DNA from 3 places in the Dehalogenimonas loeffleri genome. Region 1 is predicted to be linked to each of the others. Evidence: riboswitches for the same ligand, from Rfam matches in the RefSeq annotation. Region 1 holds a riboswitch; each other region holds the start of a gene.

Evidence for each region. A riboswitch is a leader RNA that binds a small molecule or an ion and turns the genes downstream of it on or off. The one in region 1 is predicted to bind molybdenum cofactor.
Region 2: it holds a riboswitch for molybdenum cofactor, as region 1 does, so the genes downstream of both, moaA (GTP 3',8-cyclase MoaA) here and V8247_RS02395 (cytochrome c) in region 1, are expected to answer to the same signal.
Region 3: it holds a riboswitch for molybdenum cofactor, as region 1 does, so the genes downstream of both, V8247_RS05675 (molybdopterin-binding protein) here and V8247_RS02395 (cytochrome c) in region 1, are expected to answer to the same signal.

The regions. Positions count from the first base shown of each region.
Region 1 covers NZ_CP146612.1:476,471-478,735, reverse strand. The annotation lists gene V8247_RS02400 (hydrogenase small subunit) at 1-487, opposite strand, end outside; gene V8247_RS02395 (cytochrome c) at 548-1,132, opposite strand; molybdenum cofactor riboswitch at 1,229-1,368, opposite strand; gene nrdR (transcriptional regulator NrdR) at 1,870-2,265, shown strand, end outside.
Region 2 covers NZ_CP146612.1:1,660,748-1,663,012, forward strand. The annotation lists gene V8247_RS08545 (leucyl aminopeptidase) at 1-681, shown strand, start outside; molybdenum cofactor riboswitch at 748-868, shown strand; gene moaA (GTP 3',8-cyclase MoaA) at 894-1,883, shown strand; gene moaC (cyclic pyranopterin monophosphate synthase MoaC) at 1,889-2,265, shown strand, end outside.
Region 3 covers NZ_CP146612.1:1,092,127-1,094,391, forward strand. The annotation lists gene pdxS (pyridoxal 5'-phosphate synthase lyase subunit PdxS) at 1-98, shown strand, start outside; molybdenum cofactor riboswitch at 166-302, shown strand; gene V8247_RS05675 (molybdopterin-binding protein) at 783-989, shown strand; gene V8247_RS05680 (DHA2 family efflux MFS transporter permease subunit) at 1,019-2,265, opposite strand, start outside.

The DNA of each region.
Region 1 (2,265 bases):
AGCGGGGGATGCCGCCGTAGGTGGCGCAGGCGCCGACACAGATGATAGCGGCGGCGTTCTTGGCGGTCTCGCGGACGATTTCGGTGAAGGGTTTGCCGGCCACGGTGCAGAACGCGCCGTCTTCCGCCAGCGGGATTGAGCCCTCAATAACCAGGACATAACCGCCCTCGGCGATCGTCGCCTGCAGGGCGGCCTCAGCCTGGTGGCCGGAAGCCGCCATGGCAGTTTCGTGGTAACGCAGCGAGATGGTATCCAGCAGGATGGAGGTGGCGCTGGGTTCCAGGTTATTAAGGAAGGACTCGGTACAACCGGTGCAGCTCTGGCCTTCCAGCCAGATAACCGCAGCCTTACCCGCATTATTCTCCAATGCCTGGACAATCTGGGGCGTCAGCGCCTGGCTGATGCCGAAGTAGGCGGCGGTCATACCGGCGACTTTCATGAAATCCCGGCGGGTCAGTTCAGGTTTTCTCAGGCTAGCAATATCCATTTTATCTCCTTTAGAGTAGGAACTTATTTATCGTTCAATGTCATTTGATCCGGGCGGAACCTACGGGGTAGCTTTCAGCCATTCAGCCAGGGCATCCCGCTGATCCTGAACCAGGTCTACGCCTTTGTAATGCCCCTGGAGGAAAATCGCCAGGAAGCCTTCGGTCAGCCGGGTCAGGTTATCCGGTTTAATAGACGGGCCGCCGTTGCCGCCGGAACGGGTAGCACCGTGGCAGACGGTACAGTTAAGGGCGTACACGAAAGCCGGTTCGGTGGGCTGGGGGACGGTGGAAACGGTGGAATTAACCTTCAACCAGTTAATCAGGGAATTGGCCAGACGCGGGTCCAGTTGGACGCCGGTGCGGTGGGTCGGTACCCACTGACTCAGGTAGGCAATAGTGATATTCTTGGTTAAACCGGGGCCGACGCCGCCCTGGCGATTAGTGCCGTGGCAGGAAGCGCACTGACTGGCATAGACCAGTGTTGCGTCAATTCCCGGAGTCTCGGGCAACAGGGCCTCTTCATTATTGGGCGGGTTGGTCGTTGTCGGCGCTGGTTCCTCGGTGTCCTGGGTACAGGCACTTAAAACCGGTAACAGCACCAGCAGACAGGCGAAAACCGCGTAAAGGGCTTTTTTGTGTTTCATTAATTCACCTCTCCTGTGTCTAGTTTGTTGGTTGGGACAACTTCCGGGAAATAAAAAAGACGCCTCATCTGAGGGCGTCTTCAAATATCATATTTTTATGCATGACCAGACTCTCCTTTCCAATCGGGAGGTGTCGGCGTTTCCACCCACACCCTCAAAGCCTTGCGGCTTTTCGGCACCGGCATCGTGATCACTGACCTGACGTTAGATACCGGAACTCGAAGAGGCATCGCGCACCATGCGAAATCGGGGAGATTGTAACACCGCTGTTTTAACACTGTCAATGATTGATTAGTACCGTTATTAAATCCATACATATTCTTCGCTTAAGTAAAATTATATTACCCGGCGCGGTGAGAACAAAATACAAATAGTATTCCGCGCTGCCGTCGCTGGCTTGGAAAGGAAGTTAGTACCGTTATTAAACCCACACATATCTGTCTCTTAAGTAAAAATTATATTACCCTGCGCGGCGAGGTCAAAATCAAAATATATTTTCCGTGCTGTCGTTGCCGGCTTTGAAAAATAGGACGATTTACCTATTGACAACCACTATATCTGGTGGTACATTACACAGGCGACACAATAGATGGTGTTTGAGAAAACAATTTCTAATATCCATTATGTAACTTCTGAACAATGTCAGAATACAAAATCAAAAAATATTTTGGAAATTTGATATTTGAAACTTAGGATTTATTTGGGATTTAGAAATTGGTGATTAGGATTTACATGGTATGAATTGCCCCAACTGCCTGCAGAATGAGCTCAAGGTCGTGGATTCCCGTGACGTGGAAGACGGCATCCGCCGCCGCCGGGAGTGTTTGGGTTGCGGCTACCGCTTCACCACCTATGAACGTATCCAGCCGACCGCCGTCTATGTAATAAAGAAGGACGGCCGCCGGGAGGAATGGAGCAAGGACAAGCTCCTGGGCGGTCTGCACAAGGCGCTGGAAAAGCGCCCGATGCCGGTCGGTACGGTGGACAAACTGGCCGATGAAATTGAGGCGGAACTGGTTGAAACCGGCCGCGCCGAAATATCCTCTTCTGCTGTCGGGGATAAGGTGATGGAGAAACTTAAAAGCATTGATAACATCGCCTATATCCGTTTCGCTTCGGTCTACCGCAAGTTT
Region 2 (2,265 bases), 590 kb from region 1:
ATATCCATCAAGCCGTCCGAAAAAATGGAGGAGATGAAATTTGATATGAGCGGCGGCGCATCGGTAATCGGCGCCATGAGTGCCATCGGCCGCTTGAAATTGCCGTTGAACGTTATCGCCGCAGTACCTGCTACCGAAAATATGCCGGACGGCGGGGCCTTCAAGCCCGGCGACGTGCTCAAGATGTACAGCGGCAAAACGGTTGAAGTTATTTCAACCGACGCTGAGGGACGATTGATTTTGGCCGATGCTTTGACGTTTGTTGATCGGGAAAATCCGAAAGCCCTGATTGACGTGGCTACGCTGACCGGAGCGGTAATTATTGCTCTGGGTACTCAGGCTTCCGCAGCGGTGACTAATAACGAAGCCCTGTTGCAAAAAGTGATTAAAGCCGGTGAAAGCGCCGGCGAACGCGTCTGGCAGTTGCCGGGCTGGGATGAATATCGCGACCAATACAAGAGTGATTATGCCGATATTAAAAATGTCGGCGGCCGCCCTGCCGGCACCATTACCGCCGGACTGTTTCTGTCAGAGTTCATCAATCCCCAGACACCATGGGTTCACCTGGATATCGCCGGTACCGCCTGGGGGGATAAGGAAAAAGGCCACTTGACCAAAGGCAGCAGCGGCGTGCCGGTAGCGACACTGGTTAATCTGGCGGAAATGCTGATCCCAGTCTAAAATTTTAAATTGATTCAAGCGGGAAAATAATCGTATTTGCCGGGTACTAGTACCGGGTGATAGAATATATCTAGTTTCCCTTCGAGTCGTTAGGCCTAATCCCAAACGGCATGGCCGACGACCTTTAGGGCGTCGTTGGAAACGGCGGCACCTCCCGTATTTGGAAAGAAGGGCGGAATATTCAGCCGCCTCTTTTGGAGGCTTTTTTAGTCGTGACTGAAGCCAGTTGCATTACCGGCACTTTAGATGCCTATAACCGGCGCATTAATTATCTCCGAATTTCGGTGACTGACCGCTGCAACCTGCGTTGCGTATATTGTTCCGACGGCGGACTGGATCATCTGTCTCACAACGACATACTTTCTTACGAAGAAATTGCTGCCGTGACCCGCGTAGCCGCAAGTATGGGAGTCAGGCACATCCGGTTGACCGGGGGCGAACCTCTGGTCCGTCCGGCGCTGTCCAATTTGATTAAACTTTTAACAGTCATACCTAATATTGATGATGTTTCACTGACAACCAACGGCACGCTGCTCAAAACCCAGGCGGCTGACCTGAAAAAGGCCGGCTTGAAACGCATCAATGTATCTCTGGATTCTCTTTTACCGGACAGATTCGCCCGGATAACCGGTGGTGAACAACTGGACCGGGTGTTTGAAGGAATTGAAGAGGCCCATCGCGTCGGGTTGTCCCCCATCAAGGTTAACATGGTGGTCATGCCGGGCATTAACGACGACGAGATAACGAGTTTCGCCCAAAAAGCCAAATATGAAGGCTGGCATGTACGTTTTATTGAATATATGCCGTTTGAGGGTTCTGACAATTCCAAGGTTCTATCGGTCGCGGAAATCAAGGATAGGATTGAAGCCGAAAATGGACAACTCTGGGCATGCTGTATCAGCGGCGCCGGGCCGGCGAACTATTACAGTTTCGGATCCGGCCAGGGGACTATCGGGTTTATCCGGCCTATCAGCCATCGTTTTTGCGGACAATGCAACCGATTACGGCTGACTGCCGACGGCAAATTGCGCCCTTGCTTGTTGAATGATACTGAATTAGACTTAAAAAACGTTATACGCAGGGGCGGTACCGAGCAGGATATCAAAGACCTGCTGCTTCAAGCCGTCATGGCGAAACCGGAACGGCACAATCTGGAGGAAATGGCGGTGGGCGGCCGGCAGATGAGGCAGATCGGGGGCTGATGCTGATGGAATTATCACACGTGAACGAAAACGGTCAGGCTCATATGGTGGACGTGACCGCCAAGGCCGTCACCAACCGGCGGGCAACGGCCGTCTCTTTTATCCGTATGAAGCCGGAAACGCTGCGTCTGATCAGGGAGAACCAGATAAAAAAAGGTGACGTCCTGGCCACGGCGCGTATCGCCGGTATCATGGCGGTTAAACAAACGCCGGAATTAATCCCGTTATGTCACCCTTTGCTAATCACCTCAGTCACCGTTGATTTTGAATATCAGGGCGAGACTACCATCAAGATCATGACGGAAGTCAGAACTACCGGGCAGACCGGAGTAGAAATGGAAGCCTTGACGGGTGCTTCCGTGGCTGCACTAACAATTTATGA
Region 3 (2,265 bases), 620 kb from region 1:
TCATCGCCGAAGTTTCAGAAAACCTGGGTGAGGCGATGCACGGTTTGGAAATCGGCCAGATACCTGTCGACCAGCTGATGGCCAAAAGGGGCTGGTAGGCCGTTCCTTCCCCCATTCGTTGACAGCTATTAGTATTTGGTTTAGAATCTACTAACTTCCGCCGGAAAGGCGGCAACTCTTCGAGTTGCGGTAACCTACCGCGCAAGTCATGGTTCCGTGACCGGTGAACCGAAAGGTTCCAAGGGTACAGGTGGAAACGCCGGTGCCTCCCGTATTTGGAAAGGAGAGCCGATGAAAAGAATCTATTCGTGTGTGGAGATGCCTATTTCGTAGGTGTCTCCTTTTGTTTTCATTGGTTTCATTTGAGACCTTTCCTGATATGCCGGAGAGTTGCCTCTGTGCGGCGCAAGAAATAATGCGCGGAGGTTTATTTCAGGGAGCGGAACAGGGCGATTGCAGACGGTTACCGCAAGTCTCCCGATTATGCCGAGTACCCTCCCGGCGGACATCGGTTGTAGCAGAGGTAATCAGCTGCCAACACTGACTTGTCAGGTTGGGAATTTAACTTGTTTACAGTCAATTATCAGCAGGGAACTCTATTATTCAAGGCACCGGCATGCCTCGGGATAAGTAAGACATCAGGATTTCTGCTGGAGCAAATTCACGCTCGTTCCGCTCCCCACTCTTCAGCCCTCTGGAATAACAATTTCAATCGCAGCCGGTTCAAAATCATATACTATGGTGTATAATAGTGACATATGAAACTTGGCGGGAGGATTATTATGATCAGCGCTCGAAATCAATTCAAAGGCACGATTAAAAACGTTAAATTAGGCACGGTGATGGCTGAAGTCGTTGTTGAAGCCGGCGGGATGGAAATTGTCAGTTTAATTTCCCTCGCTTCCGTTGAATCAATGAATCTCAAAGTCGGTGATACGGTAACTACCATTATCAAATCAACCGAAGTAATGGTTGCTAAGGAACTTTAACGTCGGCGGTTTTGATTATGGTGGCTGGCTTAAGCTGCTGCCGTTGTGGTGCGCCTCGGGTGATAATTGATAAATAACGCCGCCGCCGCTCCGGCGATGCAAACCCACATGGCTACCGTCATGGCGGAACTTAACGCCAGAGAGAACTGCTCCGTCATCACCTGACTGATCAGCGTTTTTAAAAATTCCGGAGCGTCCGAGGTGACCGCTCCAGCCATTCCGCCTTCGCTCACGCCCTTCAAAATGGCGTCCTTGGCCGTTTGCGGCATAAAAGGGATACCTTCAAAAAAGATCCTCAGGTTGTTGACCATGTTGAATTGAAGCACTGCCCCCAGCACGGTAATCCCCAGCGTGGCACCAACCTGGCGCATGGTGGTCAGAATCCCGGAAGCCGTTCCGGAACGGGCCAGCGGAGCGGAGGCCATTACCACCGATGAGAGGGGGGCCATGACCAAACCCAAACCCAAACCGGCTAATCCCAGCGGCCAGGCCATCATTGCGGCGGGGACCTCCGGGTTTATTTGCGCCAACAGTGAGAAGGCCAGTGCCACCATTACCATGCCGGCAGACATCAGAAAACGCATCTGCAGGCGGTCTGCCAATCGTCCGGCCACCGGCGAAATAATCATTAAGGCTAATGATAGCGGTAGCACCACCAGCCCAGCATCCATCGGGGAGAAATCCCTGATCGCCTGAAGATACATCACTGAAAGAAATATCAAGCCTACCAGGCAGAACATAACAATTAATCCCAGAATGTTGCCAGCGGTAAAGGAGATGTTGCGGAAAAACACCAGGGGTATCAGGGGTGTGCGGGCTTTCGCTTCAATTACCAAAAATGCCGCCGCCGCGATGATGCCGGCACCGAATAATCCCAGCGTCACTACCGAAGTCCACCCCAGTGCTTGCCCCTCAATCAGTGCAAAGCTAATGGCACCTAATGCGATGGTGGCGGCGATGATACCCGGAAAATCAATCCTCCGAGTGGCGTTGGGGTCACATGATTCGGGTACTATTTTAAACGCAGCCACCAGTGCCGCGATACCCAGCGGGATATTTATCAGAAACACCCATTGCCAACCCAGTGTCCCCACCAGCAGGCCGCCGATGATCGGGCCCAGTGCGGCCGCCGCGCCAGCCGAGGCTCCCCAGATGCCCATGGCCAGGCCCCGCTGACCGCTTTGAAAGGTAATGTTCAGGATAGAGAGGGTCGCCGGCATCATAGCCGCACCGCCGGCTGCCTGGGCTATCCGTCCGGCTATCAACCAGCCGATAT